2 regions of the Variovorax sp. 10N420 genome follow, and region 1 is predicted to be linked to the other one. Evidence: predicted binding sites of a transcription regulator. Region 1 holds the regulator's gene; the other holds the start of a gene.
What was found. The regulator HrcA, encoded in region 1, represses chaperone genes, less so after heat shock. The targets are predictions, from matches to a motif close to TTAGCACTCNNNNNNNNNGAGTGCTAA.

Region 1 (16,062 bases):
CGCCTGCAGCACGTCGCAGTCGAGGTGGATGGTGCGTTCGCCGAGCGCAGCCAGATCGAAGACGGCGCGCATCGAGCGGCCGATGAGACGCTGGATCTCCTGCGTCCGCCCGCTCTGCTTGCCACGAGCGGCTTCGCGGTCGCTGCGCGTGTGCGTCGCGCGCGGGAGCATGCCGTACTCGGCCGTGACCCAGCCTTCGCCGCTGCCGCGCTTGTGCGGGGGCACCTTTTCCTCAACGGAGGCCGTGCAGAGGACGCGCGTCTGGCCGAATTCGATCAGGACCGATCCCTCGGCATGGATGGTGAAGCCACGGGTGATGCGCACGGGGCGCAACTGATCAGCGGCACGGCCGCCGCTTCGTACGAAAACAGTCATTTTTGATGAACGGAAAAGAAAAAAGAGGGAACAGACTCAGCCCTTGCGCGCGGCGGAGCGGCGGATCGCCTCGTTGATTTCAGCAATCGATCGTTCGATCGCGTCTTCGTCGAGATCGTCGAGTTCGCTGTCCGACGGCATACCCGCCTGGATGGTCGACGCGAACACGCCATCGCTGATGCTGTCGGTGGAAACACCCCGTTTCTGACCCGGCGCGTCGGGGGTTTCCCATTCGAGCGCGATCAGGGTCACGTTGTCGCTGTGGCTGCCGCCGTTGCGCAGTGCCATTTCGGCGAGGTCGGGGGCGGCGTCGGAAACCGGTCTGCCCGAAGACAGCGTGTGAACGATCAGGCTGTCGTCCAAAACGCCCCAGACGCCATCGGAACACAGCATGATCCGGTCACCGCGCAACAGTTGAAGCGGCTCCGAAATGTCGAACAAGGGCGGCGTCGGCGAACCCAGGCAGGTCAGGAGCAGATTGCGATTGACCGGCTCGGGGCCGGCATTGGCACGCGGACGTTCGGCGTGCGAGTGGTCGCGGGTGCGCATGAGGAGTTCGCCGTCGCGCACAACATACAGACGCGAATCGCCGCAGTGAATCCAGGTGGCGGTCGTGCCCTGGATCACCGCCGCCACGACGGTTGTACGAGGTGTGTCGAGCATGCCCTTGTTGCCGGCATACCGCATGATCTGCTGGTGAGCCGCCATCACGGACGACGTCAGGAATGCCTTCACGTCCTTCACGATCGGCCGCGCTTCACGTTGATACAGCGCCGCTATGGTCTGCAGGGCCAATTGCGCCGCGACTTCGCCTTCCGGATGTCCGCCCATGCCGTCTGCCAAAACGAACAATCCTGATTCACGGGTGTAGCAGTAGCCCATGCGGTCTTCATTCTTGAGACGACCGCCCTTGCGGCTGACCTGAAAGACAGAAAATTTCATGCGGGGCGGGTGGTCGGTGCTGCCGCTTTGGGCAACCCCTTCTTTTCAAATGAACGCATGTTGTCTATGGAAAGTCTTACTTTTTCACCGACCGTGAGCTTGGTATAGCGGCGCTCCCCCTCCCGGCTCAACTCCTTCTGCAGGGCGAAAACGGACTGCGGACGCGAAAGCGGATCGAGCGACATGCACCACTCGACCACCTCGATAAGGTTGTCCGAGTAGATGCCGCGCAGCCGGGACAGCGAAAGGCCGAGGCGATCTTTTTCGATGCGCTGCGGCGCGTCGTTCGGCGGATACCCCTGCATGCACGCGTAGATGCACGCGCCGATGGCGTAGATGTCCGTCCAGGGCCCCATGGATGAGTCGCGGCGGTACATCTCAGGCGCCGCGAATCCGGGCGTGTACATCGGCCGGATGAAATTGCCTTCCTTGGACAGCACTTCGCGCGCCGCGCCGAAATCGATCATCACCGCCCGGTCGTCGTCGGTCACGAAGATGTTGGCCGGCTTGATGTCCAGATGCAGCATCTTGTGCTGATGAACGATGCGCAAGCCACGGAGGATTTCGTCGAACAACGAACGAATCGTGGATTCGCGGAAGACCTTTTGCTTTTTGAGGTCGCGCGCGGTGACGATGAAGTCCTGCAGGGTCGCACCCTCCAGATAATTCATGACCATGTAGACCGTCTCGTTCTCGCGGAAGAAATTGAGAACGCTCACGACCGAGGCATGCGAGATCTGCGCGAGCGAACGACCTTCTTCGAAGAAGCTCTTCAGTCCAAGGCGGTAAAGTGAAAGCTTTTCGGGCGGGACTTGCGGCGCCAGCTCGCCAGTGCCTCGAGTCGCTAGGGACGACGGAAGATATTCCTTGATGGCAACCTGCTGGCCACTATGGTCGACGGCGAGGTAGACAACACCAAAACCACCCGCCGAAAGCCGGCGCACGACGCGATAACCGCCAATGACCGTGTCTGGCAGCAAGGGCGAAGGTTTGACCTTTGACATAATCCGGGAGTTTCGCCCGAAGGCGATGGTGCGGCAAGCGAACGCCGTGCCGACGTCACGGTGCAAACAACAGATTCACAGCGAGGCGCAATGCCAGTTTACAGCATGACCGGCTATGCCAGCGGGCAAAACAGCCCTGCAGGCGGCCACCCAGAAGCCGAGGCGCGCCCTCCCGCCGGAGCTCGTCTCGGGGTCGAGATCCGCTCCGTCAACAGCCGTTTTCTCGACCTGACTTTCAAGTTGCCCGAGGAACTGCGCCAGCACGAACCGGCGCTGCGCGAGGTCATTACCAAGCAGCTCAAGCGCGGCAAGGTCGAAGTCCGTGCTGCAATTGAATCGACGGCAGCCGCAGGGGTGGGCGAGCCCTCGGCAAAGTTGCTGCAACGCCTCAATGGCGTGCAGGACCAGATCAAGTCGTGGCTGCCCAGCGCTCGGGATCTCAGCGTCGCGGATGTACTGCGGCTCGCCTCGGGCGACAGCGCGATAAGGGGCGACTGGGGTCCGGAGATCACCGCATTGACAGAGAAGACGTTGAAGGCCCTGATGTCTGCCAGGGAGCGCGAAGGCTCCCGTCTCGCCCGCATGCTGCAAGATCATCTTGAGCAATTGCGCGGGCTCGCGATGCAGGCGTTGCCGTTGGTGCCCATGCTCGTGGAGCAGCAGCGCACACGCTTCCTCGAGCGCTGGCAGGAAGCCATGGGTCTGAGCGGCGGCGCCACGCCCCCAGATGCGGCACAGGATCGTGCATTGACCGAGGCCACTGCTTTCGCGATCCGCATCGACGTCGCGGAAGAACTGACCCGGTTGAACTCCCATCTCGACGAGATCGAGCGCCTTGTCAAGAAAGGCGGAGAAATCGGCAAGCGGCTCGACTTTCTGATTCAGGAATTGCATCGCGAAGCCAATACGCTGGGCTCGAAATCCGCGACCCTCGAACTCACGCGCATCGGCGTGGACATGAAAGTCCTCATCGAGCAAATGCGCGAGCAGGTCCAGAACATCGAATAGAGAACCAGCGAATGGACTACCCCGGCAACATCTTCGTGGTCGCTGCGCCGAGCGGCGCGGGCAAATCGAGTCTGGTCAAGGCGTTGATGGAACTCGATTCGGCTGTGCAACCTTCGGTCTCACACACGACCCGTCCCCCGAGGGGTCAGGAAAAGCACGGCCGGGAATACTTTTTCGCGTCCCACTCAGAGTTTGACGCCATGGTGGCCGCTGAAGCTTTCGTCGAATGGGCGCACGTTCATGGCCAGCGCTACGGCACGTCTAAAAAAGCCATCGAAGAGCGTATTGCGCAAGGCGCAGACGTCATTCTCGAGATCGATTTCCAGGGAGCGCTGCAGATCCGGAAGACATTCTCGAACGCCGTGATGATCTTCATTCTTCCCCCTAGCTGGGAGGAGCTGCGCTCCCGGCTCGAGCGGCGCGGGGAGGACAGCGCCTCGGTCATCGAGCTGCGATTGAAAAACGCAGCAGAAGAAATGGCCAGGGCCAGCGAATTTGATTTCGTTATAATTAACGAGGTTTTTGAGCGCGCACTTTTCGATCTGAAAGCGATCGTCCACGCTCAGCGGCTTCGCTATTCTGCACAGCGCCGCATACGTGCAAGCACCTTTGCCGCACTGAACATTCCCTGATCCGCCAACCGTCAGCCCACCGCCGAAAGACCCTCATGGCCCGCATCACCGTCGAAGATTGCCTGCAACAAATCCCGAATCGTTTTCAACTCGTGCTGGCCGCGACCTACCGCGCCCGCATGCTGAGCCAGGGACACGCCCCGAAGATTGAAAGCAAGAACAAACCAGGCGTGACCGCGCTTCGTGAAATCGCCGAAGGCAAGATCGGTCTGGAAATGCTCAAAAAGGTCCCCGGCTGACCTGATGCAGACAAGCAACAAGGAAGCACCGCATGCGGTGCTTTTTTTATGCCTGAATGCGTCGACCCGGCTGCCACGCTAAAGTGGCAGTTATGAGTGCGGTCGTCAAGCCCCAATCCGAGGCTCCTCGAAGCCCCCAGCCGAGTCCGGCGGCGCTGAATGCGGCCGCCGCGAGCTTCGCCGCGCTGACCGACCGGCTTGACTATCTTGGCGCCGAGGACATCGACCAAGTTCGCCGCGCCTATCGCTTCGCCGACGAAGCGCATCTGGGCCAGCTGCGCAACAGCGGCGAGCCCTACATTACGCATCCGATTGCAGTCGCTGCCCAATGCGCAGAATGGAAGCTCGACGCGCAGGCCTTGATGGCGGCTCTGCTGCATGACGCGATCGAAGACTGCGGGGTGACCAAGTCAGAACTGATTGAACGCTTCGGAGCCCCTGTTGCGGAGCTGGTCGACGGTCTCACCAAGCTCGACAAACTCCGCTTCAATACGCGCGAAGAAAACCAGGCGGAGTCATTCCGCAAGATGCTTCTTGCCATGGCGCGGGATGTGCGGGTCATCCTGGTCAAGCTCGCTGACCGGACGCACAACATGCGTACGCTGGACGACGCGCCGCGCGAAAAATGGGCGCGCATCTCGCGCGAAACGCTCGAAATCTACGCACCTATCGCGCATCGGTTGGGCCTCAACCAAACCTACAGGGAGCTGCAGGACTTGTCCTTTCGGCACCTGCGTCCATGGCGCTACGCCATTCTTGCCAAAGCGGTCGCGAAGGCCCGAGGACGACGTCGAGACCTTATCCAGAAGGTTCAGCAGGAAGTAGAGACAGCCTTTGCCAACGCGTCGATGAGCGTACGCATCGCAGGGCGCGAAAAAACCCTTTATTCGATTTACCGGAAGATGGACGAAAAGCACCTGAGCTTCGCCCAGGTCACCGATATTTATGGTTTCCGGCTGATCGTGCCCAGCGTGATTTCCTGCTACACGGGGCTTGGCATCCTGCACCAGATGTACAAGCCGCTGCCCGGCAAATTCAAGGACCACATCGCGATCGCCAAGCTCAACGGCTATCAGTCGCTCCACACCACCCTGGTGGGGCCAGCCGGCGTGAACGTCGAATTCCAATTGCGGACCGAAGCCATGCACGTGGTCGCCGAATCGGGCGTCGCGGCGCATTGGCTCTACAAGGCCGCGGAGCCAACGGCGCCGACCAGCGAGCGGCTGGGTGCCAAGTGGCTCCAGTCGCTGCTCGACATCCAGGATGAGACGCGCGACGCGGCCGAATTCTGGGATCACGTCAAGGTCGATCTCTTTCCTGATGCGGTCTATGTCTTCACGCCGAAGAGTCAGATCATGGCGCTCCCGCGTGGCGCGACCGTGGTGGACTTTGCCTATGCGATTCACAGCAACATCGGCGACCACACCTCGGCCGCGCGCATCAACGGCGATCAGGTTCCGCTTCGCACCGAACTCAAGAACGGAGACGTCGTGGAGATCATCACGGCGCCCGTTTCGACGCCCAATCCTGCGTGGCTGGGTTTCGTGCGGACCGGGCGGGCCCGCTCCAAGATTCGTCACTATCTCAAGACGCTCGCGCATGCAGAGTCCGAAGGGTTGGGCGAAAAGCTGCTGGCGCAGGCTCTGCGCGCCGAAGGTCTCGGGAATCTGCCGGTCGACGACGCCGAGCATCAACAACTGTGGGAAAAGCTCCTGCGGTTCACCGGCAACCGAACGCGGGCCGAATTGCTGACCGACATCGGACTGGGCAAGCGCATCGCAAGCATTGTGGCAAAGCGGTTGATGGCGCTGATGGCCGAACGTGGCGAAAAGCCCGATGCGCTGATGCTGAGTCGTGAGCGATTCGCGGCGCATGATGCCGTTTCGCAAGGCGCTGTCACGCTGGACGGCAGCGAAAACTCATCCGTGCGCTTCGCACTTTGCTGTCGCCCTATTCCGGGCGACCCGATCGTGGGCTATCTCGGGCACGGCGAAGGCCTGGTCGTGCACACGGAGGAATGCGGTGTCGGCCAGCGTCTGCGCTACAAGGACAGCGAACGATTCTTCGCGGTCGAATGGGCAGATGATCCGGTCCGGGCTTTTGAAACGGGAGTGGTCATTACCGTTCGCAACGACAAGGGCGTATTGGCGCGGGTCGCCGCTACGCTCGCGGATACCGAGGCCGACATCACGCACGTGGAGATGGCGGATGAGACTCCGCAGGACTCCACCGATTTGCGCTTCGTGATCGCGGTGCGCGACCGCACGCACCTCGACGTCGTATTGCGCGCTGTTCGGCGGACCTCCTCAGTCCTTGCCGCTACCCGGACGGTGCCGGTCCCCTGAATCTCAGCGGCTCAATGGGGTCCGTCCGAAGGCGGCGGATAGCTCACCGACAGCACTTCGATCTCATGCACGCCGCCCGGCGTGGCGAGTTTGACGACATCTCCCTCTCTGGTTTTGAGGAGCGCGCGCGCGATCGGCGAAATCCAGCTGACTTGTGACTGAGCGCTATCGGCTTCATCGATGCCAAGAATCGTGACCGAACGTTCGTCGCCGTTCTCGTCCGCATACAGCACGGTCGAACCGAAGAACACCTGGTCGCTGCCGTGATGCACTGACGGATCGGTGACTTCGGCGACCTCGAGCCGTTTGGTGAGAAAACGAATCCTGCGGTCGATCTCGCGCAGGCGCTTCTTGCCGTAAAGGTAGTCGCCGTTCTCCGAGCGATCTCCATTCTTCGCGGCCCAATGGACCGCTTCGACCACCTTCGGACGCTCCGTGTCCATCAAATCGAGCAATTCGGATCGCAGCCGCGCGTAACCAGCCGGCGTGATGTAGTTCTTGCCGCCGGCCGGAAGCGGAGGCAGAGCGCTGCCTTCTCCGCTTTCATCGTCGTCGGCGTCGTTTTCTTTCGTGAATGCCTTGCTCATTGCTCCAGCCTTCGACCCACAGGAAAATCGGGCGCCGGTTGTATCACACCGGGCGATCGTCGGTCGCTGGAAATTGCCCTTGCCAGAGGGCCGCAGGGTCAGCCAGACTGCTGCTCGGGCGCGGACGCGTCTGAGGTGTCCGAGACTGGCAGGGACTGCTCGACTTGCCGAGAGATGTCCGGAACAACCAATCTCTTCCCTTGCTCTCCAAGAGCAATGCCCTTGACGAGATGGCGCGGCAAATGATGTGTTCGCTTCAGGCGAGAAAGTGCCTCGCTGCGAGCAGGCTCGGAGACTGGCAGGAACATTTGCAATGAGCTCATCTTGTTGTCCCCAAAGAAGGCCAGGAAGGAAACGTGGGACCCTCCATCTGATGGATAGAGGGTAGTCACTCCAAGCAGCGCTGGCTTCGCCGTCAACGATTATGGCCGCGGGTAAAAGGCTTGGCGCTTTCGGCCCTGAGCGCGGTAGTGTCAACGGCATAGTCGGCCGGGAGCGCCACTTACATCAGGTGACGTAGTTCTGGACACAAGCGGCCGGAGACGCTCACAATGAACGCTCTCCTCTGGACTCCAAGGTCCTTTCGCCCGCTTCGGCGGGCTTTTTCATGCGCCGGGAAGAACCTGCGAATACGGCCGCACCAAAGAAAAAGGGTTAGCTCGCGTCAACGAGCTAACCCTTTATTGAGATGGTGCGGCTGGCAGGAATTGAACCCACGACCCCTTGGTTCGTAGCCAAGTACTCTATCCAACTGAGCTACAGCCGCACAGCTTGCAAGTATAGCATTCAAAACTGGACACTTTTTCTCGATCCAGAGCTTCACGCAAGGCAAAGAAAAAAACGGGGTGGTAGGCCGTGCTGGGCTTGAACCAGCGACCAACGGATTATGAGTCCGCTGCTCTAACCAACTGAGCTAACGGCCCACGCGATCCGGATTCTAGTGGGACACAGGCGCGCACTCCTGCTTCCTTTACTTCGCTACTTCCGATGGCTCAAAGCGTTCGTGACGAGCTTCGACGTGATGTCGACGATCTGGATCATCCGGTCGTACGGCATTCGAGTCGGGCCGATGACGCCCAAGGTCCCCACTACTTGACCATCGACCTCGTAGTTCGCGCTCACGATCGAGAGGTCGTCGAACGGCACGACCTGGCTTTCGCCGCCGATGAAGATGCGCACACCTTCGGCCTGGCTGGAAACGTCCAGCAGACGCATCAACTGGGCCTTTTGCTCGAACAGTTCGAAAGCACGACGCAAATGGCCCATGTCGCTGGAGAAATCGGTGACCGCAAGTAAATTGCGCTCTCCGGAGATCACTACTTCGTCCTGCGCCTCGGTCAGGACTTCCGAGCTCACTTTGACGGCCGCCTGCATCAGTTCCGCGATTTCGCCGCGCAGTTGCTCGACTTCCGACTGCAGTCGGTCGCGCACCTGCTCGATCGACAGCCCCGCATAGTGGGCGTTGATGTAGTTCGATGCCTCCACTAGCTGCGATTGCGAATAGTCGGCCTCGGGAAAGATGACCCTGTTCTGCACGTCGCCATCCGGCGAGACGATGATCACAAGCAATCGGCGATCGGAAAGCCGGAGAAATTCGATCTGCCTGAAGATGGAGGCGCGCCGCGGGGCCATGACAACCCCGACGAATTGCGAAAGGCTCGACAGCAAGTTCGCGGCATTGGCGATGACCTTCTGCGGCTGGTCCGGGGCAAGGCTTGGCGCGGCGAGGTGTTCACGTTGCGCCGTCAGCATGGTGTCGACAAAAAGCCGATAGCCGCGTGCCGTGGGGATGCGGCCTGCCGACGTATGTGGGCTTGCGATCAACCCGAGGGTCTCGAGGTCGGACATCACGTTGCGGATCGTCGCGGGCGAAAGATCCAGTCCAGAGGCGCGAGACAGAGTGCGGGAGCCGACGGGCTGGCCCTCGGCGATATAGCGCTCGACGAGTGTCTTCAGCAGCAACTTGGCGCGATCGTCCAGCATCGGGCAATTTTAATGTTGTAATTTGTAGATGGGCCCTCGCTTTCGTCACGTCGCACTCATTGGCAAGTACCAGGCTTCTGGTGCTCGGGCGCAATGCGGCGCTCTCGACGAAGTCATGGAGGGCATCGGCGCGTTCCTCGAATCACAAGGCTGCACTGTCTTTGTCGAGCAGTCCCAGGCGGAAATCGTCGAAGTGAGCCGCTACAAGGCGCTCACCGTCGAAGAAATCGGGGAAGAGTGCGACCTCGGCCTGGTGGTCGGAGGCGACGGAACCATGCTCGGCATCGGACGGCAGCTCGCGCCATACGGTGTTCCACTGATCGGCATCAACCGGGGGCGCCTCGGGTTCATCACCGACATCGCACTGGACAACTACCAGGCGACGCTGATTCCAATGCTTGCCGGCGAATACGAAGAGGACCACCGCAGCCTCATGCACGCGCAGGTAATGCGCGAGGGCGTGTCGGTCTTCGACGCCCAAGCCATGAACGACGTGGTCGTGAATCGCGGCGCCACATCCGGAATGGTGGAATTGCGAGTAACGGTCGGCCGTCATTTCGTGGCGAACCAGCGGGCAGACGGAATGATCATTGCGTCGCCGACGGGGTCGACTGCCTATGCGCTGTCGGCGGGCGGGCCTTTGTTGCATCCGGCTGTCCCAGGCTGGATCCTTGTGCCAATCGCACCGCACACCCTTTCCAACCGCCCGATCCTGCTCCCGGATGCAGAAGAAATCTCCATCGAGCTCGTTGGCGGACGGGACGCGAGTGCCAATTTCGATATGCAATCCCTCGCATCGCTGGTCATCGGAGATCGGGTCCTTGTGCGCCGCTCGGACTACCGCGTGCGGTTCCTGCACCCCCGAGGCTGGAGCTACTTCGACACGCTGCGCAAGAAACTGCATTGGAACGAAGGAGGTTCCTGACATGGCATTGCGCCGTATCGCATTGCGCGACTTCGTGATCGTGCGCGCCCTCGAAATCGATCTCTCCAGGGGCTTTACCGTCCTCACCGGTGAAACCGGCGCAGGCAAATCGATCCTGGTCGACGCGCTTCAACTCGCGCTTGGCAATCGCGCAGACGCCGGTGCCGTGCGCGAAGGTGCCGACCGCCTGGACGTCAGCGCAGAATTCGACGCCGACCCGGCGCTGAGTCCCTGGATGGACGAAGGCGGATTCGAGGCTGGCGATTCCCTGCTCCTTCGAAGGACAGTCGATCTACAGGGGCGCAGCCGCGGTTGGATCAACGGCAGTCCCGCCACCGCCACGCAGTTGCGTGAACTCGGCGACCACCTGCTCGACATCCATGGTCAGCATGCGTGGCAAAGCCTGACTCGTCCTGATGCGGTTCGAGGTCTGCTCGATGCCTATGCGGGCGTCACGACCACCACACTGGAAGCTGCATGGCACGCCTGGCGGCAAGCCATTTCCGCACTGGAAACCGCGCGATCGGCGCAGGATTCCCTGCAGCGCGAGCGTGAGCGGCTCCAGTGGCAAGTCGCCGAGGTCATGAAACTCGACCCTGGCACGGACGAGTGGGAAGAGCTTTCGGCGAGCCATGCGCGCATCTCCAATGCCCAGGCCCTCATTGAAGCCGCCGAGGGCGCATGCTCCGCCCTCGAAGACGACGACGGCGGAGCGCTGTCCGCGCTGAGCCGTGCGGTGACGCTGCTGCAGAACTGCGATCACATCGAACCCGAGTTCAAGGTTCTAGGCGAGGTTCTGGCCTCGAGCGTCGCGCAAGCCGCGGATGCCGCTCACTCGCTGCACGGCTATCTCCGGCAGGCTGACACGGACCCCGAGAAGCTCGCCGAACTGGACGAGCGGATGGGTCTCTGGATGTCGCTTGCCAGGCGCTACCGGCGGCAACCTGCCGAGCTTCCGGTCTTGCTGTCCGGGTGGCAGTCCGAGTTGGAAGCGCTCGATGCCCAAAGTGACATCGGTGCGCTCGAACGTGCCGAACTGGCTTCGCAACAAGCGTACATGAAAGAAGCGAAGGCCTTGGGCAAGGCGCGCAAGCAGGCCGCACCGCGGCTCGCGCAGGCGGTCACGCAGGCCATGCAAGAGCTTGGAATGAAAGGCGGCCGGTTCGAAGTGGCACTTCAACCGCTGGCGCAACCCGGCAGGTCGGGCCTCGAAGACATCGCATTCCTGGTCAGCGGGCATGCGGGCAGCACGCCGCGCTCTATCGGCAAAGTGGCCTCCGGCGGCGAGTTGTCGCGCATTGCGTTGGCCATCGCCGTGACCACCAGTGAACTCGGCGAGGCGCAAACCCTCATCTTCGACGAGGTGGATGCCGGCGTCGGCGGCGCGGTCGCTGAAACCGTCGGGCGACTCATGAGGCAGTTGGGTCGTGACCGGCAAGTTCTTGCAGTCACTCACCTGCCGCAAGTCGCTGCCTGTGCCGATCACCATCTGGTGGTTGCGAAGCGACAGACGGCCGCCAAGGGCCAGGACGGTCTTCGCACGGAAAGCGGAGTCTCCGTCCTGGACAACGAAGGCAGGGCGCAGGAAATCGCGCGCATGCTGGGCGGGGAACGCGTGTCGCAGACCTCGCTGGCGCACGCTCGCGAGATGCTGGGCAACAAGACACCGGAGACTTCCGCATGAGTCTCGAACTCGTGCTGATCACAGGAATGTCCGGCTCGGGCAAGTCTGTGGCCCTGCACGCGCTCGAAGATGCCGGCTACTACTGCGTCGACAACCTGCCGCCGGAACTGCTCGCGCCTTTCGTCGCATTGCAGCAGCAACAACAGACAGCGCGGGTGGCGATCGCCATGGACGTGCGCAGCGGCGTTTCGCTGCCGCTCGTCCCGCAGCAACTCGAAGGCTTGCGGCGAGAAGGCGTTTCGCTGCGCTCGCTGTTCCTCGACTCGACGACGGACGCGCTGGTGCGGCGCTACTCGGAAACCCGTCGCCGCCATCCGCTGTCCCGGCAGGAAGGCCACACCTACGCACCCGAGCAACAGCGCGTGCTGACGCAAGCGATCGACCTGGAGCGCGAACTGCTCGCCGACCTGCGCGATGGTGCCGATGTGATCGACACCAGCATCATTCGGCCAGCTCAACTGCAGAGCTACATCAAGTCGCTGATCGCGGCGCCCGAGAGCGCCCTCACTCTGGTGTTCGAGTCATTCGCCTTCAAGCGCGGCGTGCCGCTCGATGCCGACTACGTCTTCGATGTCCGCATGCTTCCCAATCCGCACTATGTGCCCGCGCTGCGTCCGTTGACGGGTCGCGATGCGCCAGTCATCGAGTGGCTGCGCGAGCACGACGACGTCGCGCGCATGTACGACGACATCGCGCAATTTCTCGGAAGATGGCTGGACGCGCTTGCGCGGGACCACCGCAGTTATGTGACAGTAGCCATCGGCTGTACGGGCGGACAGCATCGGTCTGTTTTCCTGGTCGAGCAACTGGCGCGCGGCTTCGGCTCAAAATGGGCCGCACTCAAGCGGCACCGGGAACTCGACGGATCCTGAGCGCGGTTGCGCGATGGCGCGATTGCGGTCGGCTCAACCAGCGTTCAAGAGCAATTTGCGCACCGGCGCGGGCATGCCGAGCGCCGGCCACTGGCGATCGTCGAACCATGCTCCGTCTTCGCTCAGCGTCGAGGGTGCGCGGCAAACGACCGCAACCGGATGCAAATGAAGGTCCTTGTGCGTCAATACATGAACAAACCCGGCTTCGTCACGTGCCTGCTTGCGATCGGCGGCGGAGAGTTTGTCAATCAACGCTTCGCGGGAATCAAAGACGGGCAGGCAATAGAGCCCTGCCCATATCCCTCTGGCGGGACGCTTCTGGAGCCATACGCGCCCCTGATCGTCACGGGCACTCAGCATCCATAGCGACTCGGCACTGCGCCGCAGCTTGCGCGTTTTGACCGGATACCTCTCCGGTGCACCTTCCCGTCTGGCAACGCACGCATCTCCCACCGGGCAGATGATGCAACTCGGGTTGCGCGGAAGACAAACCGTGGCGCCCAGGTCCATCAATCCCTGCGTATAGCGGGCGATGGCTTGCTTCTGCGTGGCCGGCGGCAACAGCTCGGTCGCTTCGTTCCAGAGCGTGCGCTCCTGGGCCGAGGAAGACAGGTCGCCCTCAAACCCCAGCACTCGCGTGAGCACCCTCTTGACGTTCCCGTCGAGGATGGCGACGCGCTCCCCGAAACAGAAAGCCGAGATTGCAGATGCCGTGGAGCGGCCGATGCCAGGAAGTGTCTGCAATTGTGCTGCCGTACTCGGAAACTCCCCGCCAAAGCGCGCGATGACTTCCTTTGCACACAGATGCATGTTGCGGGCGCGGCTGTAGTAACCGAGTCCGCTCCACAGCCCCATCACTTCATCTTCAGGCGCTGCAGCGAGCGCCCCGACAGTCGGAAAGCGCTCGAGGAAACGCGCAAAGTAGCCGAGCACGGTTGAAACCTGTGTCTGCTGCAGCATCACCTCGGAGAGCCAGACGCGATAGGGGTCTTGCGTGTTCTGCCATGGAAGCTCACTGCGCCCATGCGTGTGCTGCCAGGCGACGACAGTTTCTGCGAAGGCGGGCGCGATGAGTTGCGCCGGCGACCGAGAGCCTTCAGACCGCACTGAGCTCACTGCGCGCCGGCACGGCGCTGGGCGTCTCATGGCTCACGAGCAACGTTGTGAGCTCGCCCAAGCGGCGATGCAATTCAGCCAGATTGCTCTCTTGGGCGGCCAGCTCCGCCAAGCGCTCGTCGAGGCTGCCGGCAGCTCCCTGAATGCGTTCGACGGCCTCGATCCGCTTTGTGAAGGTGCGGCGCCGCTCCTTCAGCTGAGCATCCAGTTGTGCGCCAGCGCCTTTGCTCCAGCGCTCGACCTCGGTCATGGCCGCTTCGTTGACGACGCGAAGACGGCTTGCCAGCGCGCGCACCAGCTTGTCGCAGAAATCGGGCTGCGACAACTTGAGCAGATTGCCGACGCCGAGATAGTGCGTGTGGCTGCGCTCGATCTGAGTCAGCTGCTGCTCGAAACCCGTGAGATCCGGCTCGGGCGGAGCCTGGAGCGTGAAGCCGTGCTCTGCATTGAGCTGCCGGAAGGTGGCATGCAGCATCGCCTGGATCTCGGCGGTGGTCGCCTGGACCTCGCGCAAATTATTCCGCAGCGCGTCGAAGGTTTCGCCGTACACCTTGCGCACGTTGAACTTGATGCCGCGCCGCTTCAGGGCCGCAGACAAGCGGCCCATGTCCGCTTTGAGCGCGGTGCTCCCGAGGACTGCATACACCTCCCGCAGCAACTTTCCCTGCACGGATCGCAAGGCAAGGATGCGCGTATTGCTGCCTTCGAACTCGGTTTGCTCCTGTTCGATGCGCACCCGCATGTGACGGATCACCGAGCCATTCTTGCCGCGTAGGCCCTGCAATTCGAGCGCCTGTTCCGACAGGTCTCGCTGGCGCACGTGCAGGATGCGGGCTGCCTCTGTGCGGAGGGCTGCGATGCCGGCATCGACCGCCAGCCGCAGCATTGTTTCTCGCTTGCCGAGCAATCCTTCACCCAGCACGGCTTCCAGCGCGGGAAGGCGGCTCGCCTGAAGCAGGGGCACGTCCCGGCGGATCTTTGCTTGCAAGCCCTTCTGGGCCGAAACCGGGAGTACCTGCGAAAGCGGCACGCCGAGCAGTTCAGCCGCGCCCTTGCGCTGTCTCTGGATCTGGGCGTCGACCTGGGCGGGCGTGCTGAGAATGTCCCACATCGTGTCGATCTTGTTGAGCACTACGATGCGGGTTTCGCTCACATCGCCCTCGGTGACCAGGTGCTCGCGCCAGATCGAAAGATCCGAGCGCGTCACGCCGGTATCGGCGCCGAGGATGAACACAACCGCGTGAGCCTGCGGGATCAGGCTCACCGTCAATTCTGGTTCGGCGCCGATGGCATTGAGCCCCGGGGTATCGAGGATGACCAGCCCTTGCTCCAGCAACGGATGCGGCATGTTCAACAAGGCATGCCGCCAGCGTGGAATCTCCACACGGCCATCAGAATCGGGGACCGGGTTGTCGTCGGGCGCGTCGTCGCTCCAGAAGCCAAGTGCCTGAGCCTCTTGCACTGGAACCCAGCGCACCTCGGCGACCTTGCTCATTGCCTGCGACAGTTGCTCTGCGTTGTCGACATCGATAGCGATTTCGGTCCAGCGCCCCGGTTCGTCCCGCCAATGCGAGAGAGAGTACGCCTCTAGTCGGGTTTCGATCGGTAGCAACCGCAGGCTGGCCGGATGCGTGGCGTCGTAGCCCAGCTCCGTGGGGCACATTGTGGTGCGCCCGGCGCTCGCGGGCATGATGCGGCGCCCGTAGCCTGCAAAGAAGATCGCGTTGATCAACTCGGATTTGCCACGCGAGAACTCTGCGACAAACGCGACCATGACCTTGCTGGTTCGCAGTTGCGACTCGACGTCCCGCAAGCGCTCCGCAACGCTCTGGTTCAGCAGTTCGTTTTCGTTCAGCCAACTGGCAAGCCACTTCAAGCGGTGCGCGAAATTGCGCCGCCACGCACCATGCTGGTCGAATTGCTGATTAAAGGAAGCAGTCAAGGGGACAAATGTAAGGAGGATTTACAAAATATAGCATCGGCAGGGCTTTTGAAGGCCAATCGCCTGTGCTGCTTCAGTACTTTTGGCAGTTCGGGCAGAAATACGTGGACCGCTGCCCCTGCCGCACCTGACGGATTGGTGACGCACAGACTCGGCAAGGTTCACCCGCGCGCCCGTAAACGTTGGCTTCCAACTGAAAGTAGCCACTCTGCCCGTCCGTGTTCGAAAAGTCACGCAGGGTGCTTCCCCCGCGCTCGACGGCTCGCGCCAGAATCTCGCGGATCGCTGCATGCAGGCGCAATGCGCGGGGCCGACTGATCCGCGACGCAGCAAGCGTCGGGCGTATTCCGGCGGCAAACAGCGCTTCGGAGGCATAGATGTTTCCGACGCCGACCACCACTTCGCCCG
Region 2 (16,062 bases), on a different contig from region 1:
TTCGCCGGGGTCAATTCCATCAAGACGAAGATGAGCACCCTCGGTGTTCCTGCGTCCCGGTACCAGATTGACACCATTGCCAGTTGGTCCCTTCGTCTTTGCCTTGCATACCCGAAGAACTCTGGGTGGAAGATTGAAAACCCAACGAGCAAGCAGTGGGCGACGCTCTATGAGGCATGTTCAACCCTGCTGAAAAAGGACTTCGTTCGCCGTATCGTCAAGGCCACTTACGCCGGCGTTTACGTGGACGAGTACCAAGACTGCTCGGATCTGCAGCATGGTCTTGTGTGTGCCTTGGCCGAAGTGCTGCCTAGCCGCATTCTGGGCGATCCCATGCAGGCCATTTTTGACTTTGACGACGGCAAGCCCGTGGATTGGGACGCTAGCATCTATCCGCATTTCGCCTGCTTGGGTCAGTTGGAGAAGCCATGGCGTTGGGACAATGCGGGACAGCCGTTGTTGGGTGCATGGCTCAAGGCCGCGAGAAAGAGCTTGGAGCAGGGTCAGAAGATCGACCTTATCAACGGCCTGCCTGCATGCGTAAAACGGGCCTACACCGATCCCCAGTACCTGCCCAACAAGCAGTACGCTCTTCTCTGTGAGCACTTAGGCAACACCGCCTCCGTCATTGCCTTGCATGGCGGGGATCAGGAGTCCAAGAACAAGACCCACCGCCTGGCTCGGACCATGGGAGGCCGTTTCTCTTCCATTGAGGAAGTGGAAGGCAAGGCGCTCTTCTCGTTCGTCAAGAAGCTCGATTCCGCCAAGAACACGAAGGCTAGGTTCCTGCACGTCTTGGATTTCGCCAAGGACTGCTTCACTGCCGTCGACAAGACGCTGACCGCTGGCACCAAGCTTGGAAACATTGCCAAGGAGACGAAGGCCACAAAATATCCCAACTTGCTGGCGGCCGCGAACCTGTACCTCACAACGCCGACAAGCAAGAACCTCAAAGCCTTTATCTTGCTGCTGAAGGATAACCCTGAGACTGCGGCCTACCGGCGTGATTTGCTCTACCGCTTCATGAGCGTCCTGAAGTTGCACATTGACGGGGCAGGGGCGACGTTCCTTGAAGCGGCGAACCTGTACCAAGAAGAAATGCGGCACACGGGCAGGCCGATCAGACATCAGAAGCTCATTGGGACGACATTGCTGGTCAAGGGGCTTGAGTACGACCATGCGGTGATTTTGGACGCCGACTCGCTCGGTACCAAAGACCTCTATGTTGCAATAACGAGGGGTGCAAAGTCGTTAACGATCATTTGCAGCGGCGGAACTTTGCCGAGCGTCTAGGGTTGCCGTTGCCAGGATGCCGCGGTTGCGCGGCACGAAACTATCCGGGTGCACCGGCTCCACTTCGCCGCAAGCGGTTGACGACGGCAATGCTAGCGTCGCAGATGCCCGGTCTCAGGACTACCGGTCGTTCGAACATCGGACGTCAAAGACTGTTCTCAGTCTGGAGCCGAACTAGCGGGACTTCGTCTGTGTCTGTAGTCGGGTGTGAAGCGGTCTTTGAGTTGACACAGATCGATCGGCTGCAATCAGTCTTACTCGGACATCCATTCAGGGGCGACTCGCAGTTCCTCAGGGCCAAATGCGCGGCATGAGCAACATCGGTTCCGTCTTGAAGTCTGAGATCTCTCGCGTTGCGCGCAAGCAGAAATGGACAGCCTCAACAAACAAGCTCGCAGTATCCCAGCGAGATCGCCGACTTGACGCGCCAAGTAGCCGGGCGGCACAAGCAGCTCAACCAGTTAGCCCTCAGGCGAAGACCGCTTCGATGATCACCGCCGTCGACGATGCCGAGACGCCTCGTCGCTTCAGCGCCACTCGTTTTGCTGCCCAAAGGGCCGAGCTTGGCTTGTCTGGGGCTTTCTACGGAACGCTTGTGGGCATGAGCGGCGCTACCATTTATCTTTGGGAAAGCCGCGCGCCAACGAACAGCAGCTTCAGCGCTTGGTCGCAGTTCGCGCTCGGCAAGCGCACAGCTCTCGAGAAAGTGAATAAGTAGTCAGTCGACGCTGGACGACATGGAGTTGGCGTGCGGCGTGAGCAGCTACATGCTTCCTACGACAGCGGCTGATTTTCACAATTGGAGCGGCCTGCGCTTGACCGCTCTGTTGAACGCGCCGCCACGTCCAAACTTCACAAGCTTCCGCAAGTTCTGCTCCGACTCTCAACCAATTCGGCAGGGAGAGCGCTTGCTTGACCGCTCTCCCAATCGCACCAGCGACATGATGGTGATCGTCGCCCCTTCTTGACCGCACTGACCGACCATGCTGCTGTCCGCACCCCGGGGATTTGAGGTTTCGGCAGTTGTAACCGACCAGCGATTGGATGGAATTTTCCGACGGATGTTGATTAACCGCGACAGACCTCAATACTCCCCAACAAAGGGGACATGCCGCGCTAGCCTCTCCGCCGCGGCCACGCTCTTCGCCAAATCGCGCGGCATGTCCACGTTCCATACACCGGACCTCCTCTGGCCCGAAAGGCGCCTGTTCGTCGAAGCCCAGGGCCTCCAGGGCTGAGTGGCTAGCTAGGTATTTCCCCTAGCAGGCACCGCAAGAGTCCCCTACCGCGGGAGGCCATGTGCGCACGTGTTCAGAACTGAGAGAGAAAAGTTCAGGACTGATTGAGAATCGACAGATCTGCTCTTCAACGCGCGCGCTCTTGAAACCGGGCAAAACACCCTTATGATTAGCACTCGTCGAAGTTGAGTGCTAACAGCACCGCACTTCGCGATGCGGAGCCGGCACCATGCCGGCTTCGGACCAAACCCCCGTTTCTTATCAGGAGATGCAATGAAACTTCGTCCTTTGCACGATCGCGTGATCGTCAAGCGCATTGAAAGCGAAACCAAGACCGCCTCGGGCATCGTGATCCCCGACAACGCCGCGGAAAAGCCCGATCAGGGTGAAGTCCTGGCGGTCGGTCCTGGCAAGAAGAACGACAAGGGCGACCTCGGGGCGATGAGCGTCAAGGTTGGCGACCGCGTCCTCTTCGGCAAGTACAGCGGCCAGACCGTCAAGGTCGATGGCGACGAACTGCTGGTCATGAAGGAAGACGACCTGTTCGCAGTCGTCGAGAAGTAATTTCTCACCCTTCATCCCTCTCATCCAACTGAATCTCGGAGAAAACTCATGGCAGCAAAAGACGTAGTCTTCGGCGGCGAAGCCCGCGCGCGCATGGTCGAAGGTGTGAACATCCTCGCCAACGCAGTCAAGGTCACCCTGGGTCCCAAGGGCCGCAACGTGGTCCTCGAGCGCTCCTTCGGCGCCCCCACCGTGACCAAGGACGGCGTGTCCGTCGCCAAGGAAATCGAACTCAAGGACAAGCTCCAGAACATGGGCGCCCAGCTCGTGAAGGAAGTGGCCTCCAAGACTTCGGACAACGCCGGTGACGGCACCACCACCGCGACCGTGCTGGCACAAGCCATCGTTCGCGAAGGTTTCAAGCTGGTGGCTGCCGGCATGAACCCGATGGACCTGAAGCGCGGCATCGACAAGGCAGTGACCGCCCTGGTCGCCGAGCTGAAGAAGGCTTCCAAGGCCACCACGACCTCGAAGGAAATCGCGCAAGTCGGCTCGATCTCGGCCAACAGCGACGAAACCATCGGCAAGCTCATCGCTGACGCAATGGACAAGGTTGGCAAGGAAGGCGTGATCACCGTTGAAGACGGCAAGTCGCTCGACAGCGAACTCGACGTCGTCGAAGGCATGCAGTTCGACCGCGGTTACCTGTCGCCCTACTTCATCAACAACCCCGAAAAGCAAAGCGCGATTCTGGAAAACCCGTTCGTGCTGCTGTTCGACAAGAAGATCAGCAACATCCGCGACCTGCTGCCCACGTTGGAGCAAGTGGCAAAGGCCGGCCGTCCGCTGCTGATCATTGCCGAAGAAGTCGAAGGCGAAGCCCTGGCGACGCTGGTCGTGAACACGATCCGCGGCATCCTGAAGGTCGTGGCCGTCAAGGCACCTGGCTTCGGCGACCGCCGCAAGGCCATGCTCGAAGACATCGCCATCCTGACGGGCGGCAAGGTCATCGCTGAAGAAGTCGGCCTGACCCTCGAGAAGGTGACGCTGGCTGACCTCGGCCAAGCCAAGCGCATCGAAGTGGGCAAGGAAAACACCATCATCATCGACGGTTCGGGCGCCGCTGCCGACATCGAAGCCCGCGTGAAGCAAGTCCGCGTGCAGATCGAAGAAGCGACCAGCGACTACGACCGCGAAAAGCTGCAAGAGCGCGTGGCCAAGCTGGCCGGCGGCGTGGCAGTGATCAAGGTTGGCGCTGCCACCGAAGTCGAAATGAAGGAAAAGAAGGCTCGCGTCGAAGACGCCCTGCACGCCACCCGCGCTGCAGTGGAAGAAGGCGTGGTTGCCGGTGGTGGCGTGGCCCTGCTGCGCGCCAAGCAAGCCGTGGGCGACAAGCTCAAGGGCGACAACGCTGATCAGGACGCCGGTATCAAGCTGGTGCTCAAGGCCATCGAAGCGCCTCTGCGCGAGATCGTCAACAACGCCGGCGGCGAAGCCAGCGTGGTCGTGAACGCTGTGTTGGCCGGCAAGGGCAACTACGGCTTCAACGCCGCCAACGACACCTACGGCGACATGCTCGAACTGGGCATCCTGGACCCGACCAAGGTGACCCGCACCGCACTGCAAAACGCCGCTTCGGTTTCCTCGCTGCTGCTGACGACCGAAGCCATGGTCGCCGACGCACCGAAGGAAGAAGCCGGCGCTGGCGGCGGCATGCCAGACATGGGCGGCATGGGTGGCATGGGCGGCATGGGGATGTAATCCCGGCCCGGCTTCCAGCCAGTCCAAAAAGCCCCGAGGCGTGAGCCCCGGGGCTTTTTTTCGTCTGAAATGCGGCTCTCAGGTGCTCAGCAGAAAAGAAAACACGGCCCCTTTGTCGACACGCGGCAGCAAGCGGATGTCACTGCCATGCAGCTGGAGGATGCGCTTCACGATCACCAGCCCCAGCCCACCGCTTCGGCCTCCCGCCGACGAGAACATCGGCCGCGTGAAGATGGCGGTGCGAAGCTCGCTCGGAATACCCGGCCCGGTGTCGCTGATCTCGACCTGCACGCCGGCCTTGTCCTGGCGCAACTGCACCATGATCTCGCCGCCAGCGGGTGTGTGGCGGATGGCGTTGTCCAGCAGGTTGGTCAGCACGCGTTCGATCATGCCGAGGTCTGCCGACACGCCGGGCAGGTCCGGTGCAATGTCGGCCACCAGCCGTTGATGCCGCGCCTCGGCGGCCAGCTCGAACTTCTGGAACACGTCCTGCACAAGGTCAGCGAGCGCGAATTGCTCCTTCTCGAGTTTGACCACGCCATATTCCAGTCGCGCCAGTTCGAAGAGCTCCTGCGAAAGCCGGGTGACCTTGCGACTCTGTGCCAGCGCGATTTCGAGGTAACGGCGCCTTTCCGCCGTGTCGAGCGTGTCGGCCTTGATCAACAGCGTCTCGAGGTAGCCGTGCAGTGACGTCAGCGGCGTGCGCAGGTCGTGCGAGATGTTGGCGAACAGCTCGCGCCGCTGCTGGTCCTGCTGCGTGAGTTCGCGCCATTGCTCGGCGATTCGCCGCGTCATCTGCGCGAAGGCCTGGGCAAGCGTGGCGATCTCGTCTCCTCCGCGGCCGACGCGCTCGAACGCCGGTTCCACATCCTGGAGCGCCGCCACGCCATCGTTCTCGAACTTGCGCACCGCACCGGTCAACTCGCGCAAGGGCCGGGTGATGAGCCGAAAAGCCACCAATCCTGCAATCAGGCCCAGCAGGGCGACCAGCGCCACGGACCACAGTGTCGTGCGCAATACATTGCTCGCCACAGCGTCCGCCAGCAGCGCGTCACGCTCTTCGCCCGACAGGACCACGTAGACATAGCCGACCTCCTGCCCGCCCACCCGCAACGGCGCGGCGCTGAATACCTTGCGCGTGCCATTGCCGCGCGGATCGTCACCCAGGACCGGCAATGGCGCGCCGTCGAGCAACCGCCGTATCGGCGCCATATCGACGCGGTCGCGCTTCAGATGTCCGGGCGGGGCCGCCTGCCCTTGGATGCGGCCATCGAGCCCCAGCAGGTAAAGCTCGACGCTGGGATTCACGGCCATCAGCTTGTCGAAAAGGTCGCTCACCGCCGCAGGGTTGGGCCCGTCGCGCTCCATCAACGTCGAGTTCTCGGCAATGTGCGCAGCCAGGCCGAGCGAAAGCCGCTGCGTCACCTCCTGCTCGTAGCGGCTGCTCGCATGCATCTGCAGCCAGATCGAGGCACTGCAGCACGCCAGCAGCAGCACGGCAAAGACCACCGAGATGCGGCGCGACAAGCTTGCATGCAGGCTCATGGTCCGGCCTCCTGCGGCGCCAGCTTGTAGCCGCGCCCCCAGACGGTGAGGATGCAGCGCGGCTGCGACGGGTCAGCCTCGATCTTCATGCGCAGGCGATTGATGTGCGTGTTGACTGTGTGCTCATACCCGTCGTGCTGGTAACCCCAGACATGGTTGAGCAGGTCGAGCCGCGAGAACACCTTGCCCGGATGGCGCGCAAAGAAGTGCAGCAGATCGAACTCCCGCGGCGTGAGTTCGACAGGCTTGCCATCGACCTGCACTTCCCGGGCGACCGGATCGATGCCGAGGTTGCCGATGTCCAGCCGTCCTGCCTCCATTCGCGCATTGCGCGCCAGGGCGTCGGTGCGCCGCAGCAAGGCCCTGACCCGCGCCACCAGTTCCAGCACCGAGAACGGCTTGGCCAGGTAGTCGTCAGCGCCGAGTTCGAGGCCCAGGATGCGATGCACCTCGCTGGACCGCGCACTCGTGATGATGATCGGGGTATAGCGCGTCATGGCCCGCGCCCTGCGGCAGATTTCCAGCCCGTCCACGCCCGGCAGCATCAGATCGAGGATCAACGCGTCCCAGCTTCCGCGCTCCAGTTCGCGCAAGCCGGCATCGCCATCGGCGGCATGCGTGATGGCGTAGCCCTCGTCCTGAAGATGCATGCCCATCAGTTCGGCGATGTGCGCATCGTCCTCGACGATCAGAACGCGTTTGGCTGAGTCCATGAAAACGGATTGTGCGGCGATATCGGCGGCGCATTTATCACGATTAATTGAACTCTCCGTGATGAATCGGCCATGGGGTCCGCCCAAGAATCTGCCCCATGCAAAGCGAGTCCACTCCATCCGCTTCATCTGGCAAGGCACCCATCCACCCGCTGTGGATGCGCATCACGCACTGGCTCAATGCCCTGGCCGTGCTGGTGCTGGTCACGAGCGGCTGGCGCATCTACGACGCATCACCACTTTTCGGATTCGAGTTTCCTCCTTCGATCACCCTGGGCGGTTGGCTCGGCGGCGCGCTGCAGTGGCACTTTGCCGCGATGTGGCTGCTGGCGATCAACGGCCTGACCTATCTGGTGCTCAACGTGGCGAGCGGCCGGCTCTGGCGCAAGTTCTTCCCGCTGTCGCCGGCCGGCGTCTGGCGAGATGCGCTTGCGGCCTTGCGCGGCAAGCTGTCGCACGCGGACCCGCGGCGCTACAACAACGTGCAGCGCCTGGCGTATCTGTTCGTGATGGTCGACATTGCCGTGCTGGTGGTTTCCGGCTTGGTGCTATGGAAGTCAGTGCAGTTTGCGGGTCTGCGTGAACTGCTCGGCGGCTACGAGTTCGCCCGCCGCATTCACTTCTGCGCGATGGCCGCGCTGGTTGCCTTCGTCGCCGTCCATCTCGTGATGGTCGCGCTGGTCCCGCGAACGCTGCTCACGATGCTGGGCAGCCACAGCAAGGAGGCCGCATGAACTTCTTCAAGCGCACCCCCCAGGCCACTCTGGCCGACATCGACACCGATGCGGCTCTGGCCGAGGCGCGCAAGCTCATCGGCCGGCGGATCGAGCAGCCTGCGCGTCGCGCATTCCTGCAGCGTTCGTTGACACTCGGCGGACTCTCGCTGCTGAGCGGCTGCAGCATCAGCGACAACTCGACGGTCGAGGCTGCGCTCACCCGCATTTCACGTTTCAACGACGCGGCGCAAGGTTGGCTGTTCGATCCGAACCGGCTGGCGCCGACGTATCCCGAATCGATGATCACGCGGCCGTTTCCCTTCAACGCCTACTACGGCGAAGACGAGGTGCGCGAAGTGGCGGAGGACGGCTATAGGCTCGAAGTCACCGGCCTTGTGGCTGACAAGCGAAGCTGGACCTTGCCCGAACTGCGCGAAATGCCCCAGCAGGACCAAGTCACGCGCCACATCTGCGTTGAAGGCTGGAGCGCGATCGGCAAATGGGGCGGCGTCCGTTTCGCGGATTTCCTGCATCGCATCGGTGCGGACACCAGCGCCCGATATGTCGGCTTCAAGTGCGCCGACGACTACTACACCAGCATCGACATGCCGACCGCATTGCATCCGCAGACCCTGCTGACGCTCACCTACGACGGCCAGCCGCTTCCACCGAAGTACGGTTTTCCGATGAAGCTGCGCATGCCCACCAAGCTTGGCTACAAGAACCCGAAGCACATCCGGGCGATTTTTGTGACCAACACCTATCCCGGAGGCTACTGGGAAGACCAGGGCTACAACTGGTTCGGCGGCAGCTGAGTCGGCTTCGACTCGGCGCTGCTGAAAGCGTGCAGCGCTGTTCTCCGGAACCGCGCGCACTGAGACTTTGAAAAACTTAACAAGCTCGAAATTCACTCATACAAGGACACTGAAATGAACAAGCTCACCGCAACGCTCCTCGCCGGCTTCCTGGCCATCGGCTCGGCTTCCGCATTCGCGGCCGACGACATGAACAAGGACGCCATGTCCAAGGATGGAATGAAGAAAGATTCAATGGCCAAGGACGGTATGAAGAAAGAATCCATGGCGAAGGACAGCATGTCAAAGGACGGCATGTCAAAGGACGGCATGAAGAAGGATTCGATGTCGAAGGACGGCATGGCCAAAGACGAAATGAAGAAGTAGCCTCGGTCTTCCGCCACCGAGGTTTCACCCAAGGAGCAGCACTGTCATGAAATCACCTTTTTCCATGGGCGCGGGATCGCGCATCTCGCTGACTCGGCGGCCCTTGTTGGCTGCACTGGCCCTCATCGCGGGGGCCGGGCTGTGGCATGTGGCACCCTCGCTCGCTGCGGAGGCCGCGGTCGTGATCCCGGCGCCGGCCGAAGACGCGTCCACCCCGCCAGGCACGACATCGGAAACCGCCGTGATCGCGGGCGGCTGCTTCTGGGGTGTGCAGGGCGTGTTCCAACACGTCAAAGGGGTGACGAGCGCCGTCTCCGGCTACGCGGGCGGCCAGCCATCGACGGCCAAATACGACGAGGTCGGCTCAGGCCGCACCGGCCATGCCGAATCGGTCCGGATCACCTTTGATCCTCGACAGATCAGCTACGGACGGCTGCTGCAGATTTACTTTTCCGTGGCGCACAACCCGACCGAGCTGAACCGCCAAGGCCCCGACACCGGCACCCAGTACCGCTCGACCATCTTTGCCGCCAATGCCGAGCAGGCGCGCGTCGCCAAGGCATACATCGCGCAGCTCGACAAGGCAAAGATCTACGGCAAGCCAATCGCCACGACTGTCGAAACGCTCAAGGGCTTCTATCCGGCCGAGGCGTACCACCAGGACTTCATGACGCGCAACCCCGACCATCCGTACATCGCCTTCAACGATCTGCCGAAGGTCGAGAACCTGAAACGGGTCTTTCCGGACAGCTATCGCGCCAAACCCATGCTGGTGGGTTCGGGCGCCTGAAAAGCGTTTGTCAGATGCTGGCCGGCAGGGGCTCGGGCGGTGGACCGTAGAGGTTGGATTCGGGCTGGCTCGGCTGAACCATGAAGTACAACAGCACGAGCGAGCCCACCACCGGAATCAGCCCGAGCAGCAAAAACCAGGCGGACCTGCCCACGTCATGCAGGCGACGCGCACCGGCCGCCAGCATCGGCAGGATGAAGGCAAGGACCACCAGCAAGTTGACGTATTCGTGGATGAAGCCGGTGACAAAGGCCAGGATGAAGTAGGCCAGGAAGAACCACCAATACTCGGGACGCGATGCGCGGCCGGAAAAATCGACGTACTTGCGAAAGCAGGTCTGTACGGCCTGTTGAAAGTTCATGAACGACTCCTCTTGTTGATTCCCACGGGAAAACCCCGCGGTCATCATATCGAGCAGTCCGCGTCAATGGCTCTGCCGCAGCCTTCCGAGCAGGCCGGCTGTGGACGCATCCAGCCCATCGACATTGCCTGATGCCAGGCGCGGCTCGATGTCCTTGGCCAGGACCTTGCCGAGCTCGACGCCCCATTGGTCGAAGCTGTTGATGCCCCAGACAGAACCGCTGGTGAACACGCGATGCTCGTAGAGCGCCAGGAAAGCACCGAGCGACTCGGGCGTCAGCTTGTCCAGCACGAAGAAGGTGCTGGGCCGATTGCCCGGGAAGTTCTTGTGCCCGCCCGCATCGCTCTGGCCGACCATGAGTGCCTGCGCCTGGGCCAGCGCATTGGCGAGCAGCTTCGGGTGATGTCCTTCGAGGTCATGCGCCGGGTCGCGCACTGCGAGAAAGTCCAGCGGGATCACGTCCGTGCCCTGGTGCAGCATCTGGAAATAAGCATGCTGCCCGTTGGTGCCCGGCTCGCCCCAGAGCACGGGCGACGTACCGAACGTTACGGGCTTGCCTTCCATGTCCACCTGCTTGCCGTTGCTCTCCATTTCGAGTTGCTGCAGATAGGCCGGGAGGCGCTTGAGCGAACTGTGATACGGCGCAATGCAACGGCTGGTGAAGCGATGAAAGTCGCGATACCAGACGTCGAGCAGGCCAAGCCGCGCCGGCAGGTTCTGGTCCAGCGGCGCGGTGCGGAAGTGCTCGTCCATCGCGTGTGCGCCAGCCAGCAGGCTGCGAAAGCCTTCGGCGCCGATGGCCAGTGCGATTGGAAGCCCGATCGATGACCAGAGCGAATAGCGTCCGCCGACCCAGTCCCAAAATCCGAAGGTCGTCTCGATGCCGAATTCGCGCGCCGCGGCGACATTGGTGGTCAGCGCGGCGAAATGGCGCGCGATGTCAACTCCGCCGGATTGCTCGAACCACCGCTTCGCCGACTTGGCGTTGGTCATGGTCTCGGCGGTGGTGAACGTTTTCGAGGCAATCAGGAACAGCGTGTGCTCGGGCGCAAGCCCCCGAAGCACGCCGGCGAGTTCATGGCCGTCGACATTCGAGACGAAATGAAAACGCTTGCCCGGCGCAACATCGGCCTCCAGCGCAAGAACGGCCATCTGCGGGCCCAGGTCCGAGCCGCCGATGCCGATGTTCACCACGTCAGTGATGGTGTTGTCGGCGCGGATCGATTCCGCGAAATCGAGCATGGCCGTCAACGTGGTCTGCACCTCATTGAAGGCGCCAGCCAGCTTGGCGGGAGGCGGCGATGACGCGGGCCTGCGCAGCAGCGTATGAAGCACCGCGCGGTCTTCGGTCGCGTTGATGTGGTCCCCCGCGAACATCGCGTCCCGATGCGCCTCCAGACCGGTTTGGCGCGCCAGGGCCATCAACAGTTGCTCGGCGCGTGCGTCGATCAGGTTCTTCGACAGATCGGCAAAGACGCCGGGCGCCGACTGGCTCAAGCTCTCGAAGCGCTTGGGATCAGCAGCAAACGCCCGACGCAGGTCGAAGCCCTTGCCGCTTGCTTCGTAGTGCGCATGGAGCTCAGTCCAGGCGGCCGTCCGATCGCCGCGGGTGCGCGTCATGTGGTCTCCATGAGTTTTTCGAGTTTGATCGCGTCCGCTGCAAAGGCGCGAATGCCTTCGGCGAGCTTTTCGGTAGCCATCGCGTCTTCGTTCAGTGCAAAGCGGAACGAGGGCTCGTCGAAGGTGACTTTTTCAGTGTCGCTGCGCTGTGCGGCTTCGGCGTCCAGAGCGTGCTTGAGCGGGGCCTCGCTGGCCGCCAACTCCCCCAGCAGTTCGGGGCTGATGGTGAGCAGGTCACAGCCCGCGAGAGCGGCGATCTGCCCCACGTTGCGGAAGCTGGCGCCCATCACTTCCGTCGCGATGCCCTGCTTCTTGTAGTAGTCGAAGATCTGCCGCACGGACTTCACCCCCGGGTCATTGGCACCCGCGTTGGCCGCCTCGTCCCATTTGGCGCCGGCCGATTTCTTGTACCAGTCGTAGATGCGGCCGACGAAAGGCGAGATCAATTGAACCTTGGCTGCCCCGCAAGCCACCGCCTGCGGGAATGAAAACAGAAGCGTCAGGTTGCAGCGGATGCCCTTCTGTTCGAGTTGGCGCGCGGCCTCGATGCCTTCCCATGTCGAGGCAACCTTGATGAGCACGCGCTTCTCCACGTCGACACCTTCGGCGCGATAGAGCGCGACGATGCGCTCGGCCCGCGCCATGGTGGCTTTCGTATCGAAGCTCAGCCGCGCATCGACTTCGGTCGAGACGCGGCCAGGAATGATCGAGAGGATCTCGGTTCCGAAGCGCACCAGCAGCCGATCGATGACTTCGTCGATGGGCTTGCCCCCGCGCTTCTTCACCACCTCGTCCAGCAGCGGACGATAGTCGGCCTTCTGCACCGCCTTGAGGATCAGCGACGGGTTGGTCGTCGCGTCTCGCGGCTTGAACTGGGCCAGTTGACGGAAATCACCGGTGTCGGCGACCACGGTGGTCCATTGACGGAGGGCATCGAGTTGGTTCATCGGATCATTATCCCGCTGCAAAACTACAGGCCGTGTCGTCCATGACTGACGTAGGGTGGTTCGATCGGTAACTATTCTTCGGCCTTGTCGACTCGCCCAAGGGAGAAAAGCCATGGCTATTCGCAACCGCCGCGCCCCACCGCCAGCCGCCTTCGACGACCGCGCCCACAGCGCCTCGATCGGCACGCTGGCAGCCGCTTTCTGCGTTGGCGGCGCGCTGACGCTGCTGGCGATGACGAACCCTCGCAGCGCGCGCGGCGAAGCCGTCGCCGGACCGCCGGATGGCGCACCGCTCATGCGTGCGCCGCTCCAGGTGGTGGCACCGGTCGACCTCAAGCGCTATGCGGGCCTCTGGCATGAACAGGCCCGCCTTCCGAACCGGTTCGAGAAGCAATGCACGGGGGCGGTCACCGCCGAATACAACCTGCGCGACGACGGCACCATGGAGGTGCGCAACCGCTGCATGCTGGCGGACGGCAAGTTCGAAGAATCGGTCGGTTTGGCCCGTGTGGTGCCGGTCGCCGGCCAACCGGGCGCGGGCCGGCTCGAAGTACGCTTCGCACCCGACTGGCTTGCCTGGCTGCCGATGGTTTGGGGCGACTACTGGATCCTGAAGCTCGATCGCGACTATCAGGTGGCTCTGGTCGGCACGCCCGACCGCAAGTACCTCTGGGTACTGTCGCGCGCGCCCACGCTGGATGAAGCGTCGCTTCGCGCCGAACTCGACTACGCCCGCACGCTCGGTTTCGACGTGGACAAGGTCGTCTTCACCGGCAAATAGGCTTCGACCTGCGCCGGCAGTTCGGTCGGCCGCTGGCAGTGGATCGCCTTCCAGCCGAGTTCGCGCGCGGCAAGGACATTCGGAAGCGAATCGTCGATGAAGAGGGTGTCTGCCGCCACCAGCCCGTAGCGCTCCGTGAGCAAGTCGTAGATCTCGCGCTGCGGCTTGATGAGCTTGACGTCGCCCGAAAAGATGCCGCCGTCGAACCAGCGGAAAAACGCGTGGCGGTATTCGAGCACGCGCGCATAAGGCTCGGGCATGTTCGACAGGTAGTAAAGGCGCAAGTCCTCGCCGGCATCGCGACGATCGCGCAGGCTCGCAAGAAGATTGACCGTGACCGCGACCGGCTCCAGCCTTTCGCCGATGGGCGCAAGGACGTTGCTGAGCCGGTCGGCAGGCAGCGACAGCCGCAACGCCATGCGGCCGATCGCATCGTCGAGCGTGTGCGTGCCGCGATCGAAACCCAGCCAGTCCTCGTGATGAAACATCTGGACCGCCAGGGCGTGCGCTGCATCGGCAGTGGGTGCATGAGGCGCGAGTTGCGTCTGCACCAGGGCGACGGGCTCCCAAGTCAAGAGAACCGCGCCAAGATCAAAAACGACATGGGTGGTCATAGGGCGGCAGGCACGATGGAAACTCCGTGGTTCGTCAGGGAAAGGGTCGTCTCCGCGCCGGCGGCCAGAGGGTGCGCCAGATCGGTGGAAATGACGAACACTGAGCCGAGCGCGGTATCGAAAGCATATTCGTAGAAATTGCCCAGGAACGCGGCCTTGCGAAGGGTCGCCGCAAGCCCGACCGCCGCGCCGATATACCAAGCCTCCGGCCGCACCGCGACTTTCACGATCCCGGGCGCGATGGCGGGGCGCGGGGTCAAGGTCAGCGGACCCATCTGCACGCGCCCGTCGGGTTGCGCGAGCGCCGGGAACACCATGGCCTCACCCATGAAGCCGGCAACGAATTCGCTCTCCGGCTGGCCATAGAGCTGCTCGGGCGTACCGCGCTGTGCGATGACGCCGTGGTCCATCACGATCACCTGGTCGCTGACGGCGAGCGCTTCGCTCTGGTCGTGCGTGACATAGGCGACGGTGAGCTTCAATCGCTGCTGCAGATTGCGGATCTCCTCGCGCATCTCGCGGCGCAGACGGGCGTCGAGATTGCTCAGGGGCTCGTCGAAGAGCAGCACGGCAGGCTCCAGCACCAGTGCTCGCGCGAGCGCCACGCGTTGTTGTTGACCGCCGGACAGCTCGCTGGGCAAGCGCTGGTCGAAACCCACCAGCCCCACGCCCTTGAGCATTTCGCGCGCGCGGCCGGCGGCCTCGTCCTTGCGCACGCCGCTCGTCCTCAATCCGTAGCTCACGTTCTCGATCACGTTCATGTGAGGAAAGAGCGCGTAGCTCTGGAACATCATGCTCACGTTCCGATCGGCCGGGCCGAGCGCGGTGACGTCGCGGCCGCCCATGAAGATCGAGCCGGAAGTCGGCGATTCGAGCCCCGCAATCATCCGCAGGATGGTCGTCTTGCCGCAGCCGGAGGGGCCGAGAATCGTCGTCAGCGTTCCCGCGGGCACATCGAAACTGATGCCTTTCACAGCGAGCGGCGCGCGCGAGTCGCCTCCGTAGCGCTTGGTGATGTCGCGAAGTTCGATGCCGTTGCTCATGAATGCTTTCTCAGGGTACTGCCGGGACGATGACCGGAGCGCCCACCCGCCTGCGCCCCAGCTTGCGCTCACCGACGATCCATTGCACCAGCGCGACGGCGATCGCCATCAGGATCATCAGTACCGTGCAGTAGGCAAGCGCGACACCGTAGTCGCCATTGCCGACGCGGCCAATGATGTAGGTCGTCGCCAGTTCGTTCTCGGCCGTGACGAGAAAGATCACCGCGCTGACGGTGGTCATCGCGCGCACGAAACTGTAGACCAGCGCGGCAACCAGCGCCGGCTTCAGCAAAGGCAGCACGACCTTGAAAAGCGTCTGCGACGTCGAGGCGCGCAGCATCAACGAAGCCTCGTCGAGCGAACGGTCGATCTGCCTGAACGCCGCCGTTCCGGCGCGCACGCCGACCGGCAGATTCCGGAACATGAAGCACAGCACGATGATGAGCCCGGTGCCCGTCAGCTCGAGCGGCGGCACGTTGAAGGCCAGGATATAGCTCACGCCCAGCACCGTGCCAGGGATGGCAAAGGCAAGCAGCGCTGCGAATTCGAAAGCGCCTTGCCCCTTGAACTCATTGCGCGCCAGCAGCCACGCGATCAGCAGGCCCAAGCCTGCCGTCAATGGCGCGGAGATGCCGGCCAGCTTGAGCGTCGTGATCAGCGAATTCCATGCGGTGCCTGCCCAGACGATGCCGAACTGTCCCCATTCGAGCGCGAAGGCAGTCCTGAAATGATTCAGCGTCAGCGTGTAGTCGCGCCCCCAGGTCTGCACGAAGCCGCCCGCGAAGGCGAAGAGATAGACCACGACCGTGAAAGCAATCCAAGGCAGCGCAACGCAATAGATGGTGCGCCTGACGCCGTCAGGCAAGGCCATGGCGATCCCGGAGTCGCCCTTTCCGCTCACCGTCGTGTAGTTGCGCTTGCCCAGCACGCCGCGTTGAACGGCAAAGACGGCCAG

Region 2: the regulator HrcA is predicted to act here: its motif matches at 2,701-2,727, upstream of groES (co-chaperone GroES).

What each region holds. Positions count from the first base shown of each region.
Region 1 is NZ_JBFTIJ010000003.1:10,633-26,694, forward strand. Features, by position in the region: gene rph (ribonuclease PH) at 1-375, opposite strand, end outside; gene AC1DEK_RS08085 (PP2C family protein-serine/threonine phosphatase) at 412-1,317, opposite strand; gene AC1DEK_RS08090 (serine/threonine protein kinase) at 1,314-2,321, opposite strand; gene AC1DEK_RS08095 (YicC/YloC family endoribonuclease) at 2,412-3,329, shown strand; gene gmk (guanylate kinase) at 3,341-3,961, shown strand; gene rpoZ (DNA-directed RNA polymerase subunit omega) at 3,997-4,200, shown strand; gene AC1DEK_RS08110 (RelA/SpoT family protein) at 4,293-6,545, shown strand; gene greB (transcription elongation factor GreB) at 6,557-7,132, opposite strand; tRNA gene AC1DEK_RS08120 (tRNA-Arg) at 7,822-7,898, opposite strand; tRNA gene AC1DEK_RS08125 (tRNA-Ile) at 7,979-8,055, opposite strand; gene hrcA (heat-inducible transcriptional repressor HrcA) at 8,111-9,115, opposite strand; gene AC1DEK_RS08135 (NAD kinase) at 9,144-10,040, shown strand; gene recN (DNA repair protein RecN) at 10,042-11,724, shown strand; gene rapZ (RNase adapter RapZ) at 11,721-12,596, shown strand; gene mutY (A/G-specific adenine glycosylase) at 12,630-13,667, opposite strand; gene AC1DEK_RS08155 (dynamin family protein) at 13,693-15,654, opposite strand; gene mutM (bifunctional DNA-formamidopyrimidine glycosylase/DNA-(apurinic or apyrimidinic site) lyase) at 15,728-16,062, opposite strand, start outside.
Region 2 is NZ_JBFTIJ010000004.1:82,577-98,638, reverse strand. Features, by position in the region: gene AC1DEK_RS11570 (UvrD-helicase domain-containing protein) at 1-1,293, shown strand, start outside; gene AC1DEK_RS11565 (helix-turn-helix domain-containing protein) at 1,781-2,011, shown strand; gene groES (co-chaperone GroES) at 2,805-3,095, shown strand; gene groL (chaperonin GroEL) at 3,144-4,796, shown strand; gene AC1DEK_RS11550 (sensor histidine kinase) at 4,875-6,341, opposite strand; gene AC1DEK_RS11545 (response regulator transcription factor) at 6,338-7,054, opposite strand; gene AC1DEK_RS11540 (cytochrome b/b6 domain-containing protein) at 7,153-7,788, shown strand; gene AC1DEK_RS11535 (molybdopterin-binding protein) at 7,785-8,585, shown strand; gene AC1DEK_RS11530 (pentapeptide MXKDX repeat protein) at 8,700-8,951, shown strand; gene msrA (peptide-methionine (S)-S-oxide reductase MsrA) at 8,998-9,741, shown strand; gene AC1DEK_RS11520 (DUF805 domain-containing protein) at 9,752-10,102, opposite strand; gene pgi (glucose-6-phosphate isomerase) at 10,166-11,722, opposite strand; gene tal (transaldolase) at 11,719-12,669, opposite strand; gene AC1DEK_RS11505 (lipocalin family protein) at 12,782-13,450, shown strand; gene AC1DEK_RS11500 (HAD-IA family hydrolase) at 13,396-14,025, opposite strand; gene AC1DEK_RS11495 (ABC transporter ATP-binding protein) at 14,061-15,107, opposite strand; gene AC1DEK_RS11490 (ABC transporter permease) at 15,118-16,062, opposite strand, start outside.